Regions from separate parts of the Streptomyces sp. NPDC052114 genome, predicted to be linked through region 1. Evidence: riboswitches for the same ligand, from Rfam matches in the RefSeq annotation. Region 1 holds a riboswitch; each other region holds the start of a gene.

Region 1 (4,550 bases):
CACCGTGCTGCGCTGCCACCGCCCCGGCCAGCAGGTCGTCGCCGTGGAGATCCACCTGGAGGCGCCCCTGGACGCCGAGCCGCAGGGGCTGGACGGCGTCGCCACCATCATGGCGAGGGCCTTCTCCGAAGGCACCGACAAGCACTCCGCCGAGGAGTTCGCCGCCGAGCTCGACCGCTGCGGCGCGACCTTCGACGCGCACGCCGACCACCCCGGCGTCCGCGTCTCCCTCGAAGTGCCCGTCTCCCGCCTCCCGAAGGCACTCGGCCTGGTGGCCGACGCCCTGCGCGCCCCCGCCTTCGAGGACAGCGAGGTCGAGCGTCTCGTACGCAACCGTCTGGACGAGATCCCGCACGAGGCCGCCAACCCGGCGCGCCGCGCGGCCAAGGAGCTCTTCCGGCAGCTCTTCCCGGCCTCCTCGCGCATGTCGCGCCCGCGCCAGGGCACCGAGGAGACGGTCACGGCCATCGACTCGGCGGCCGTGCGCGCCTTCTACGAGAAGCACGTCAGGCCCGCCACGGCCACGCTCGTCGTGGTCGGCGACCTGGCGGGCACCGACCTGGACGCCGTCCTCGCGGACACCGTCGGCGCCTGGACGGGCTCCGCGGCCGAGCCGCGCCCGGTGCCGCCGGTGACCGCCGACGACCACGGCCGCGTCGTCATCGTGGACCGCCCCGGAGCCGTCCAGACGCAGCTGCTGATCGGCCGCGTCGGCGCGGACCGGCACGACCGCGTCTGGCCCGCCCAGGTCCTCGGCACGTACTGCCTGGGCGGCACCCTCACCTCCCGCCTGGACCGCGTCCTGCGCGAGGAGAAGGGATACACCTACGGCGTACGGTCGTTCGGCCAGGTCCTGCGTTCGGCGCCGGACGGGTCGGGCGCCGCGCTCCTCGGCATCAGCGGCTCCGTGGACACGCCGAACACCGGACCGGCGCTCGACGACCTCTGGAAGGTCCTGCGCACCCTCGCCGCCGAGGGCCTCACGGATGCCGAGCGCGACGTGGCCGTGCAGAACCTCGTCGGGGTGGCCCCGCTGAAGTTCGAGATGGCCGCCTCCGTGGCGGCCACGCTCGCCGACCAGGTCGAGCAGCACCTGCCGGACGACTTCCAGGCGCGGCTGTACCAGCAGTTGGCCGCCACGGGCACCGTGGAGGCCACCGCCGCCGTCGTGAACGCCTTCCCGGGGGACCGCCTGGTGACGGTCCTGGTCGGCGACGCCGCGCAGATCGAGGAGCCCGTCAAGGCCCTCGGCATCGGCGAGGTGACGGTCGTCACCGGCTGAGTGACCGTCAGGCCGCCCCCGGGTGGCCCGGCGACCCTCCTGCCGGTCCTCCCGGCAGTCGGGACATTTCGTGACCCCGGCGACCGATTCGGTCGCCGGGGTCCTCATATGTCCGGATTCATATGGAGGTTGCCTGTCTGGTGTGTGGCGTGCGCTACAAAAGGTGGATTCTGTTTGTCGATCGAAAGATGCCCCGTTTAGCGTTCGGTCCGGCTGTCCGTCACGCAGTACGTCGCATCCGCGACACCGGACAGTCATCGCCGAGTCCCCGTACGGCGCGAGCCAGGGGAGCCGGGGACCCACACGTCCCTTGGGGTGAATCGGACACCTTGCCGTCAGGCGAGGGATCCGTAGGAGACCTTCCTGCTCCGAACCCGTCAGCTAACCCGGTAGGCGAGAGGGAAGGAAAGGATCACCCGCTTCATGGCGTTCACCCGTGCCACCGGGAAGCACCGTCGTCCGAGCCGCCTGACGCGTACCACGGCGAACGCCGCGGGTGTCGCAGCGCTCACCACCACCGGCGTCATCGGAGGCCTCGCGGGCCAGGCGTTCGCCGCCCCCGACGACATGGCCGTCGAGCACACCGGCCTCACCCAGGCCGTCTCCGTCGGTGACTCGCTCGCCGCCGGCGTCGACGCGCAGGCCGTCGCGCAGAAGCAGGCCGCCGCCGACGCCGCTGCCGCCCAGCAGGCCGAAGAGGCCGCCAAGAAGAAGGCCGCCGAGGAGAAGCGCAAGGCCGAGGCCGAGGCCAAGGCGAAGGCCAAGAAGGAGCGCGAGGCCAAGGAGCGCGCCGCCCGCGAGGCCGAGCGCAAGCGCCTGAACACCTACGTCTCGCCGATCTCCGGCAGTTACGTCTCCACGGGCTACCAGACCGGCGGCGCCATGTGGTCCTCCGGCAGCCACACCGGCGTCGACTTCCACGCCGCGTCCGGCACCACGGTCCACGCGGTCGGCTCCGGCACCGTCGTCGAGGCCGGCTGGGGCGGCGCCTACGGCAACAACGTGGTCATCAAGATGAACGACGGCACGTACACCCAATACGGCCACATGTCGTCCCTCAGCGTCACCGTCGGCCAGACGGTCACCCCGGGCCAGCAGATAGGCCTCTCGGGCTCCACCGGCAACTCCAGTGGTCCCCACCTCCACTTCGAGGCCCGTACCGGCGCCGACTACGGCTCGGACATCGACCCCGTCTCGTACCTGCGCTCGCACGGCGTCAACGTCTGACCCACGGGACCTACGGGATCCACGGGATCCACGGGACCCGCGGAACCCGCGGCACCGTCGCGCCGCCACAGCGGCGCACCCCACGCCACAGCGAAAGCCCCGGCTCGCCCCGAGCCGGGGCTTTCGGCGATCTCCGCCCGGGGGTCTTCCAGGCCTTCCCGGTCCCTCGCGCGCGTCCCGCGACTTCCTTGGCCAAAAGATATCCATGGATTCCGGTCCGCCATCGGAAATTGCGGCGTTCTGCAATAGAGTCGCGGAACGAGCGTCGGTCGACCGCGTTTCGCGGTGATTAAAGCGGAGGTCGGGTCATGCGCATTCCCGCGCACTCGGTATGCACGGCCATCCGGGACGACATTGTCTCCGGTGTGTACGAAAGGGGCGGCCGGCTCACCGAGGACCTCCTCGCGCGCCGCTACGGCGTCTCCCGCGTCCCCGTGCGCGAGGCACTGCGCACCCTGGAGGCCGAGGGCTTCGTCGTCACGCGCAGGCACGCGGGCGCGTGCGTGGCCGAGCCGACGGAGGAGGAGGCCGCCGACCTCCTGGAGATCCGGCTGCTGCTGGAGCCGCTCGCCGCGGCCCGTGCCGCGCAGCGCCGCACCGAGGCGCACCTGAGGGTCCTGCGCGGCCTCGTCAGGCTGGGCCAGGAGCGGTGCAGGAGCGGCCGGGGAGAGGATCTGGGGTCACTGGGCGGCTGGTTCCACGAGACGCTCGCCCAGGCGTCCGGCAGCGCCGGGCTCGGCTCGCTGCTCACCCAGCTGCGGCACAAGGTCGCCTGGATGTACGTCGTGCGGCCGTCGGCGGCGCCGGCCGCGTGCTGGTCCGAGCACGCCGCGATCGTCGACGCGGTGGCCCGCGGGGACGCGGAGCGCGCCAGGACGCTCACCGCGGCGCACGCCGAGCGCGTGACGGCCGCGCACCAGTGGCGCCCCGTGCGGCCGGCCGGCGCGGTGAGGGATTCGCAACATGCCGTAAACACGGTGAGCCTCCCGAATTAACGGGAGCGCCGTATACAAAGAGATGCACGGGGAATTCGCGTGCCGAGGCGCGCGAAAATGCGATGCGTAACGCGAAAGTGCGATGTGTAAAGCGTGGTGCGCAAAGAAAGGCGACGTCGCGCGCGTCGTCCTGCCGCGCGCTATTTCCGCCGCGGCCCAGAAAGCGGCTCACGTCGCCTCGAAAAGGGCTCACGCCGCCCCGGCATCGGCTCGCGCCGCCCCGGCATCCGATCACGCCGCCCCGGCATCGGCTCACGTCTCCTCGGCATCCGATCACGCACAAGCGTCGATGGGGTCGCCCGGATTTCCGGGCGACCCCATCGACGTACTGCGGGAGAACGTGTCCTAGACCGTCTCCGGGAGCTCCTCGAGCCCCTCCGCGACCAGCTTGGCCAGACGGTCGAGCGCGGCGTCCGCACCCTCGGCGTCGGAGGCCAGCACGATCTCCTCGCCGCCCTGGGCACCCAGGCCGAGCACCGCGAGCATCGAGGCCGCGTTGACCGGGTTGCCGTCGGCCTTGGCGATCGTCACGGGGACGCCGGCGGCCGTGGCCGCGCGGACGAAGATGGAGGCGGGTCGGGCGTGAAGGCCCTCGGCCCAGCCGACGTTGACGCGGCGCTCAGCCATGTGTTGCTGCCCTTCCAGGTGTCTCACACTTGTCTAGACCAGTGTCTCATGCCGTCGCGGGTGCTCCGTCTGACATACGTCCGGGCCTGCCCGGACGTATGTCCCTGGCCGCCCGGCCGTACGTCCCGCGCCCGGCCGCCGTTCGACGCGTCCTAGCCTGCCCCGGCCCCGGCGGGTGCGCGACCCGTACCCTGGCCCCATGCAGACCCCGTCGGATCAGCAGGATCGGCACGACCATCCCTCCCACTGGGAAGCCGATGTGGTGCTGCGCGACGGAGGCACCGCCCGCATCAGGCCCATCACGGCCGAGGACGCGGACCGCCTGGTCAGCTTCTACGAACAGGTCTCGGACGAGTCGAAGTACTACCGCTTCTTCGCGCCCTACCCGCGTCTGTCCGCCAAGGACGTGCACCGCTTCA
Region 2 (4,550 bases), on a different contig from region 1:
GAGCGGTTGCCGCGCCCGGCGAGCCACTCGCCGATGAGGGTCTCGGACTCGCCGCCCTTGTTGCCCTCCACCCAGGCCGAGTAGGCGTCGGCGGTGTCGATGAAGTTGCCGCCCGCCGCGGTGTAGGCGTCGAGGACGGCGAAGGACGCGGTCCGGTCCGCGGTCCAGCCGAAGACGTTGCCGCCGAGGGAGAGGGGGAAGACTTCGAGGTCGGAGGGGCCGAGGGGGCGAAGAGAGGTCATGCGTCCCTCAACACCCTTGGCGGAAAGGGAATTCCGTCGGTCGGTTCAAGGGAGCGTCAAGTACGGGCATGCCGAACCGGCAGCCCTGACGTCGGGGGGTCGCCGTCAGGACCGCCGGGGTCTTCGGGGTGCGTCAGGGGTTGGGGTGCGTCAGGGGTTGAGGCCCTTGCCCTGCAGCCAGCCGAGCGGGTCGATCCCGGTGCCGTCGGGCGTGTGGACCTCCATGTGGAGGTGCGGCCCGGTGACGTTGCCGGTCGCGCCGACGCGTCCGATGACGTCGCCGGTGCTGACCTTCTGGCCCGCGCTGACGTTGAGCGAGGACTGGTGGCAGTACCAGATCTCCGTGCCGTCCTCGAGTTCGAGCACGGTGCGGTAGCCGTACGCCCCGGCCCAGCCCGCCTCCTTGACGGTGCCCGTGTGCACGGCCTTGAGGGGGGTGCCGGTGGGGGCGGCGAAGTCGAGGCCGGTGTGGTGGCCGGAGGACCACATGGAGCCGGCGTCGCCGAAGTGCGAGGTAAGCGTGTACGAGGAGGTCGGGATGACGTAGCTCTTGGCGAGCTTGGCAAGACGCTCGGCCTCGGCCTTGGCCTTGCGGGCCTCCTCCTCCTTCTTCTTCTTGGCGGCGGCCTTGGCCTCCGCCTCCTTCTCGGCCGACTTCTGCTGGGCGGCGGCTTCTTCCGCGGCCTTCTCGACGGCGGCGTCCTCGGCCGCGGTCTGCACGGCGGAGTCCGCCTGGTGCTGCTGGTTCTCGGCCTGCTGCATGATGCGGGCGCGCAGGGCCTCGCCGGCGTCGGTGGTGCCCTGCCGGGCGTCGGCGGTGCTGACGCCGGCGGTGCTGAGGGGGGTCGCGGTGGTGGATCCCTCGGAGTCCGACGCGTCGTCGGACATCAGGGAGCCCACGCCGGGAAGGGACTTGGCCTCCGGCAGCGAGTCCGTGACGGCGCCCAGGTCGGGCATCGATATGGAGACCGGGGGCTTGCCGCCCTGCGCGGTGGCGATGCCGCCCGCGCCGACGGCGGCGATGACGCCCACGCCGAGGACGGTGGAGCTGCGGGCGAGGCCGCCGCCGCCCTTCTTGTGCACACGGTGCCTGCCGCGGACGGGACGAATGGATTCCTCGGTGGGATTCCACTCCTCGAAGGGTTCCTCGGCGTACGGACCGAAGTCGTCGTCATTGGGCACGTACACGCCTCGGGGGGCAGGCCGGTTGGACGCCACTGGGGCGCACTCCTTTCCTTCCTTCTCGCCTACCGGGTTAGCTGACGGGTTCGGAGCAGGAAGGTCTCCTACGGACATCCGGCACAGAGGCACAGATGCCCGATTCACCCCAAGTTGGTGGTTCCCCGGCTCCCTTGCGGGATTAGGCGCGTGCGCACGGAGCCGCCTCTAGTGACGGCTGGGACGACCGCGCTGCGTTATCGAACGTTAATAGACGGCGGGTCGGTATTCCAAGCCGTTCCTGTTGATCGTTAACGCTCTTCGGCCGTACGTACCGGGACACGGAGGTTCTGAACGGGGCGACTTGACCCCTCGTCGGCCTCTACCGGAGCTTCACATTCCGTTGACAGTACGTCAGTTGTTGTGCAGAGGGGTGCACTTCAGTCACGGGGAGTGACGTCGGGGTCGTCGGCGGTGGGTCGCCGCACGGCGAGCAGCGCCATGTCGTCCGTCGTGGCGCCCCCGGTGTGCCGCCGCACCTCCTCGGCGAGCGCGGCGAGCAGCGCGTGCGGGCCCGCGCGCCCCGGGAAGATCCGGCCGCCGAGCCGGGCCGCCGGGTCGTAGAACTCCCCCGCCACGTCACGCGCCTCGGAGAGGCCGTCCGTGTAGAAGAGCAGCAGCGCGCCGGGCGGGAACTCCGTCTCGTCCGCCCGGTCCGGCCAGGCCCCCAGGTCGCCCATGCCGAGCGGCAGCGCGGGCTCGGTCGCCGACAGGACGCACAGCCGGCCGTCCCCGCGCAGCAGCATCGGCGGCGGGTGCCCGCGGTTGATGAGCCGTACGAGGCCCTCGCCGTGCCGGATCTCGGCGAGGACGGCGGTGGTGAACCCCTCGAAGGCGTCGAGGCCGTCGCGCCGGGTCCCCTCGCGCGCCAGCGCCCGCTCCAGGCGCTGCGCCACCGCCTCCAGGGTGGCCTCCTGCTCGGCGGCCTCCCGGAAGGCACCGATGACGACGGCGACCGCGGCGACCGCGCCCATGCCCTTGCCGCGTACGTCGCCGACGATGAGCCGTACGCCGTGCGGGGTGTCCTGCACCGCGTACAGATCGCCCCCGATGAACGCGTCGGCCTGCGCGGCCTCGTACCGCGCGGCGATGTCGAGCCCCCCGATGCGGGGGTCCGGCTCGGGCAGCACCGCGCGCTGGGTGGCCTCGGCGATGGAGCGGGCGGTGGCGAGCCGGTCGTTGCCGCGCCGCACGACGCGGTTGATGACGACCGCGAGGACGGCGACGGTCAGCACGGTGATCAGCTCGGTGACGGCCTCGACGTGGCTGGTGCCCTGGTGGCCGTAGTGCAGGAAGAAGACGGCGGAGGCGGCCGCGGCGCCGGTCAGGACGGTGTTGAGCTGCGAGTAGAAGGGGGCGGCGATCAGCGGGGCCGCGGTGAACAGGGGCGCGGCGGTGAACTCCGGCGGGGTCGACGCGTCGAAGACGACGCCGACGACGAGGAGCAGGAAGGGCAGGGCGCGGACGAAGGCCCACTCGTGCGCGGTGGCGCCGCTGTCGCCGGTTACGCCTTGCTGCCCCACCGCTTGTCTCCCGCCGACTCCGCGCCCATCACCGCGCTCCATTCAGGCTTCCCGCAGCGCGGGGCGGGTGCGACCTGGTGTGGGCCGACCGGGTTACGCGGAAGGGCGGAGAACGGCACCGGACGACGGCAGACCACGGCGAACGACGCGGAACAGCAGCGAACGACGGCAAACGACGGCGAACGGCAGCAAACACCGAGGGCCCGGAACCAATTGCTTGGTTCCGGGCCCTCGGCCTTCAGTAGCGGGGACAGGATTTGAACCTGCGACCTCTGGGTTATGAGCCCAGCGAGCTACCGAGCTGCTCCACCCCGCGTCGGTGAACCCAACAGTACGCCATTGGGAGGGCGGAAGCGAACCGGTTACGCGTTGCCCGCGTGCGTGAGGGTCTCCCAGGCCACGAAGAGGTCGTCCGTCCCCTCCGGACGCCGCTGTTCCGTGTACTTCTCGGTCTCCGGCATCTTCAGGCCGCGCCGCCCCTGCAGATGGTTCAGGCCGACCTCGGTGTCGGGCCCCATGTCGCGCTGGACCGTGCCGCCGCACAGCCACTTCGGCGCCTTGGCGCCCAGCTGGTACTTGGAGTGGAACTCGAAGGCGGCCCGCAGCCGGTCCTCGACCTCGCCGTACAGGTCGACGCCCTGGTGGTGGGCGGTCTCCGCCATGTGCGAGGTCGCCGCGAGGGAGTAGCTGGCGTGCTTGAAGTTGCGGCAGGTCTCCTGGGAGAGCCCGTCGGCGAAGGTGCCCTGCCCGAACCAGTACTTCTTCAGCTCCGCGGCGGTGTCGATGCCGCTGCCCTCCGGGGAGACGGGCAGCTTCCCGTCCGACTCCAGGTAGAAGTACGCGGGCACGCGCGTCCGGAAGTGGTGCACGGCCTTCTCGAAGGTGGGGTGGTCGTCGAGGAAGACGGCCATGCCCATGGTCGCGTCGGCCATCACCAGGTCCCAGTTGCCGTTGAAGTCGGCGGAACCGTTCTTGACCTGCGGCAGATAGGCGTTGCGCAGCATCCGCTCGAAGCGCAGCAGCTGCCCGTCGCTCCAGCCGTCGTACGTGTACCGCACGGCCTCCGCGGCACGCGCCCACGACGAGGCGGCCCAGGCGGTCTGCAGCCCGGCGTTGGCCTCGGTGTGCCCGGTGATCACCTTCGACCAGGCGTCCATGATCTGCACGGCCTTCTCGGCGTGCGCACGGTCCTTGGTGATGTTCCAGAGCAGGGCCTGGGTGTACGCGGCCAGCGCGTCCTCGCGCTCCTCGACGCAGCCCCGCCCCGGCCGGGTGTCGGGCGGGCACTCCACGACGGCGTACGGGGTCGCCTGATAGTCGTCCGCCGCGTACTTGCTGTCCCGCATCTGCTCGAACGCGCCCAGCCACGGCTGCTCCCGCGCCCGCACATGCGCGCGCACCCGGTCGAGCTGCTCCCCGCTGACGAGCACGCCGGGATGCTCGAACGGCAGATCGAGCGGCCGAGCGGCAGCGGTACGCCCGCTCTCCCCACCGCCCTCTCCTGCGCCGCCCCCGCACCCCACGGCGAGAACGACGAGCAGCCCCACGACGAGCCCCCCGACCCCAC
Region 3 (4,550 bases), on a different contig from region 1:
ACGCGGGCCCCGCGCGGCGGCACACCTCGCTCTTCCCCATCCTCAGAGAAACGTACGTCCTGTACATTTTCTACAGAGCCCGGACCGCTCCGCGACCGGAAGAAGAGAGGCGTGCCATGAACCGTCCGTCCGCCCGCTACGTCCTGCCCGAGTTCACCGAGCGCACCAGCTCGGGAACGCGGACGCTCGACCCCTACTCGAAGCTCCTGGAGGAGCGGATCGTCTTTCTCGGCACCCCCATCGACGACCGCTCGGCGAACGACGTGATGGCGCAGTTCATGCACCTGGAGTACCTCGACCCGGACCGCGACATCTCGCTCTACATCAACTCCCCGGGCGGCTCGTTCAGCGCGATGACGGCGATCTACGACACGATGCAGTTCGTCACCTGCGACGTGGAGACGATCTGCCTCGGACAGGCCGCCTCGGCCGCCGCCGTGCTGCTCGCGGCGGGCACCCCCGGCAAGCGGGGCGCCCTGCCCGGCGCGCGGGTGCTGATCCACCAGCCCTCCGTCGCCGAACCGATCCAGGGGCAGACCAGCGACCTCGCGATCCAGGCCGACGAGATCCTGCGCACCCGACGGCTCCTGGAGGAACTGCTCGTACGGCACACGGGGCAGAGCCCGGAGCGGATCACCGCGGACATTGAGCGGGACAAGATCCTGGACGCGCCGGCGGCCCTGGAGTACGGCCTCGTGGACCGGATCATCCCGAACCGCAAGACCTCCCTCGCCGCGCGCGATCCGAGGTGAGCGGGCGATGCTGCCACCCGAACTGCCACCCCTGCCCGCCCTGACGCGGGCCGAGGCCGAGCTGGTCGACCGCTATCTGGAGGTCGTCGACCTGCTCGGCCGGATCAACCCCGCCCGCGCCGAGCACACCTACGGCGGACTGCGCGCCGCCCAGGCACTCGTCGGCCGGGCGACCGCCCTGCGGGACGCGCTCACGCTCATGCACCAGCGCGGCGAGAGCGAGGTGCACACCGGCACACTCGCCACGGCCCTGCGCGTCCTCGACGGCGAGCGACGGGCCCGGCGGGTCACCGTGCCGCCGCCCCCGGCCGGTTGACCACGGCGCGGACGCCCCCGCACGGCCCTCCGGAACGTCCCGGACCGGTTCGAAACGGACCAGACGAGCTACCCCGGACGGCGTACCAGGGCGTCCGCCGCCCTGCCGTGGAGAGTTGCGCCAGGTGTGTACAACGGGGGCGGAATGACACATTCCAACGCTGGTCGAGCGGTCGTCAGACCATGCCTCCTCAACCCGAATTCGTCAGTGTCCACCCGAACGGGTCAGTCGTGAGGAGCCTCACAAAACGCCGTTTCGGCTCGGTTTTTTCGCCCTTGTCGGGTCAAGATCCCTTCCGACGACAAGCCCCCGCCACAGCGGCGGGGCGGTCCGGGCGGACGCCGAGTCCTGCCGCCACCCGGATGACCGGTCGACATCGGTGCAACGGCAGGAGTGGAGGACCCAAGCACGGCGGGCCCGTCCGGGAAGTCCGGACGACGCCCTTGGGGTGAAGCCGCAGAGCACGACGCGGCCGGGCATCTTCGCCTGCCCGAACCCGACAGGTCATCCTTCACAGGCGGCTGACGAAGGGTTGCGCATGACTGCGCTGAATCATGTTCCGTCGCTGCTCAGCAGGACCGGTGCGGCATCGGTCCTCACGCTCGCCGTCGTAGGCGGCACCGTCGTGGCCCCCGGGCTCGCGTCGGAGGCACAGGCAGCCACACACGGGACGAAGGCGCTCAAGATCGCGGCTTCCAAGAAGGGCTCTCCGTACCGCTACGGCGCGGTGGGGCCCAACAGGTTCGACTGCTCGGGCCTGACGCTCTACTCGTTCAAGAAGACGGGCAAGAAACTGCCGCGCACCGCCGCCGCGCAGTACAACAAGACCAGGCACATCTCCAAGTCCCAGCGATCCCCCGGCGACCTGGTGTTCTTCCACTCGGGCCGGAACGTCTACCACGTCGGGATCTACGCGGGTAACGGCCGCATCTGGCACGCCCCCAAGACGGGCACGGTGGTCCGCCTGGAGAAGATCTGGTCCAAGAGCGTCTGGTACGGCAGGGTCCGCTGACCCGGCCGCGATCGGTCCGGCGCGCGTCACGCACCCGCCAGGTGCCCGTGCGTGACGCGCGCCGGAGCCGCGGCCCCGCAGAACCTCCGGTCACACCCGGACGGGCTCCGCCCTCACGCGAGAACCGGCTCCAGGAGGAGCACAAGACCCAGCACGCCGAGCGCGGCGCCGGTGACGGCCTCGACGGCACGGGCGGTGCGCGGCCTGCGCAGCCAGGCACCGAGCCGGTCCACCAGAAGCGCCACCACCGGGAACCACAGCAGTGCGAACGCCACCACGATCGTCGCCAGCAGCAACGTCCTGGGCATCGCGGGGCTGCCGTCGGGCACGAACTGGGGCAGCACACTGAGGAAGGTGATCGACGCCTTGGGGTTCAGGGCGTTGGTGAGGAACCCCTCGCGCAGGCCACCGCCCCGCGCCACCGGTTCGTCCCCCGAAGCGGCCCGCGGCACCGCCGCCGACCGCAGCGCGCGGTGGGCGAGGTGGAGCACATAGACCCCGCCGAGCAGTTGCAGCGCCCGGAAGAGCGCGGGCTCGGCCGCGAGGACCGCGGCGACGCCCGCGACGGCCAGCGCGGTGTGCACCAAGAGCCCGCCGGCCACACCGACCGCGCAGGCGACTCCGGCCCGTCGTGAGGCGAGCGCGTTGCGTACGACGACGGCGAAGTCGGCGCCCGGCACGGCGACCATGCCCGCGGCGACGCCGGTGAAGGCGACCAGTTGTGCGTCCATGGGGGCCAGCCTGCCCGGGCGGAGCCTTCAGCAGGTATGTGGAATATCCTGGGTCTGCCTTAAGCAGGTGTTGAGGGAGATGCCATGTACGACCCCACACGCCTCGCCGCTCTCGTGGCCGTCTCCGAGGCAGGTTCGATCACCCGGGCCGCCGAGCGCCTCGGCTACACCGTGCCCGCGCTCTCGCAGCAACTCGCCAAGCTGGAGCGCGAGGCGGGCACCGCACTGCTCGTCCGGCACCATCGCGGGGCGCGGCTGACGGGTGCGGGCGAGCTCCTCGTCGGGCATGCCCGCCGGGTGCTGGACGAGATGGAGCGGGCCCGGCACGAACTGGCGCGGCTCGCCGGGCTCTCCGGCGGACGGCTGCGGGTGGGGACGTTTCCGACCGCCGGCATCCATCTGCTGCCGCCCGTCCTGAGCGCGTTCCGCAGGGCGCATCCGGATGTGGAGCTGACGGTGACGGGGCACGAGCCGCCCTCGGGTGTCACCGCCGTGGCGACGGGCGAGGTCGACCTGGCGCTCACGCACACCTACGAGCCCGCCGATCCGGTGCCGTTGCCCGCCGCGGTCTCGGCCGAGCCGATCCTGGTCGAGGAGCTGGTCCTGGTGACCCGGCCGGGGCACGCCCTCAGCAGCGGCACCTCCCGGCTGCCGCTGGCCGAGCTGGCCGGACAGCCGCTGATCAGCATGGCGCCGGACCATCCGCCCCGGCAGGCGGTGGAGCGGGCGCTGGCCCGTGCCGGGACGAGCCCCGCGGTGCTGGTCGGGACACCGGGGTACGCACTGGTCTGCGCGCTGGTCAGCGCCGGGCTCGGGGTCGCCGTGGTACCGGAGATGGTGGCGCGCACCGCGGTCACGCCCGTCGGCACCCGCCTGCTGGAACCGGGCGACCTGCGGCGCACGATCTCCGTGGTGCACCGCACCGACGAGCCGAACGCCGCGGCGGACTCCTTCCGGGCGCTGCTGCGCGGGGCGTTCGGCCGCTCGGCCGGGACGGGCTGACCGAGCACGGCCCGGGAGATCGCGCGGACCCACCGGCGCGGCCCCCACGCGAGCTCTCGCGGGCGGATCGGCCGGTCCCGCGTCTCAGTGCGCGGCGCCGCGCTGTCTGCGCCGGACCGGCGCCTTCCAGGGCAGGGCGATCCACACGGTCTTGCCGCCCTCGTCGGTCGGACTGACCGAGAGTCTGCCGCCGCACTCTGCGGTGAGCCAGCGAATGATTACCATGCCCCGGCCGTTGTCCTGCTGGACGGCCGCGGGCAGCCGCCTGGGGTAGCGGGGGTGGCTGTCGGTGACACCGATCCGCAGCTGCTCCTCCCGGTCGAGCTCGACGTCCACGGTGAAGGTGGGCGACTGCCCCAAGGTGTGCTGCACGGCGTTCGTGGCGAGCTCGGAGACGATCAGTCTGATCGTGTCGGCCACCTCGTCGTCGCCGGGCAGTCCCCATTCGGAGAGCACCCGCAAGACGTATTTCCGGGCCGCGGAGACCGAGGCAGGATCGCTCGGCAGAGTGACGGAGGCTTCCTGGAGGTCTGCCATGGCGACGCTGTCCCTTTCCCACCGGGACCGGTCTCCGACTCGTCGCGGATGACTCGAGGACAGTCCCGAACTGGTGCTTCGCGCCAGCCTGCCACTCCTTACCCTGTCACGGGTGGCGATCCACCGAGATGTGCATATATCTGTCGCTCGAAGCGGTGAACTCTGCTACGGCAGACCGTATTTGGGATGCACACTGGTGC

What was found. A riboswitch is a leader RNA that binds a small molecule or an ion and turns the genes downstream of it on or off. The one in region 1 is predicted to bind cyclic di-AMP.
Positions count from the first base shown of each region.
Region 2: linked by a shared signal. The riboswitch ahead of AB0L89_RS18585 (M23 family metallopeptidase) and the one ahead of AB0L89_RS32595 (M23 family metallopeptidase) in region 1 are both predicted to bind cyclic di-AMP.
Region 3: linked by a shared signal. The riboswitch ahead of AB0L89_RS20715 (C40 family peptidase) and the one ahead of AB0L89_RS32595 (M23 family metallopeptidase) in region 1 are both predicted to bind cyclic di-AMP.

Region 1 is NZ_JBFAWC010000018.1:122,340-126,889, forward strand. It holds gene AB0L89_RS32590 (pitrilysin family protein) at 1-1,282, shown strand, start outside; cyclic di-AMP (ydaO/yuaA leader) riboswitch at 1,531-1,693, shown strand; gene AB0L89_RS32595 (M23 family metallopeptidase) at 1,706-2,509, shown strand; gene AB0L89_RS32600 (GntR family transcriptional regulator) at 2,818-3,504, shown strand; gene AB0L89_RS32605 (HPr family phosphocarrier protein) at 3,850-4,131, opposite strand; gene AB0L89_RS32610 (GNAT family N-acetyltransferase) at 4,331-4,550, shown strand, end outside.
Region 2 is NZ_JBFAWC010000007.1:386,205-390,754, reverse strand. It holds gene AB0L89_RS18590 (aldo/keto reductase) at 1-242, opposite strand, end outside; gene AB0L89_RS18585 (M23 family metallopeptidase) at 393-1,424, opposite strand; cyclic di-AMP (ydaO/yuaA leader) riboswitch at 1,472-1,619, opposite strand; gene AB0L89_RS18580 (PP2C family protein-serine/threonine phosphatase) at 1,841-2,983, opposite strand; tRNA gene AB0L89_RS18575 (tRNA-Met) at 3,226-3,299, opposite strand; gene AB0L89_RS18570 (alginate lyase family protein) at 3,346-4,550, opposite strand, start outside.
Region 3 is NZ_JBFAWC010000009.1:56,259-60,808, forward strand. It holds gene AB0L89_RS20705 (ATP-dependent Clp protease proteolytic subunit) at 117-752, shown strand; gene AB0L89_RS20710 (hypothetical protein) at 760-1,068, shown strand; cyclic di-AMP (ydaO/yuaA leader) riboswitch at 1,427-1,603, shown strand; gene AB0L89_RS20715 (C40 family peptidase) at 1,607-2,080, shown strand; gene AB0L89_RS20720 (LysE family transporter) at 2,194-2,811, opposite strand; gene AB0L89_RS20725 (LysR family transcriptional regulator) at 2,896-3,813, shown strand; gene AB0L89_RS20730 (ATP-binding protein) at 3,898-4,350, opposite strand.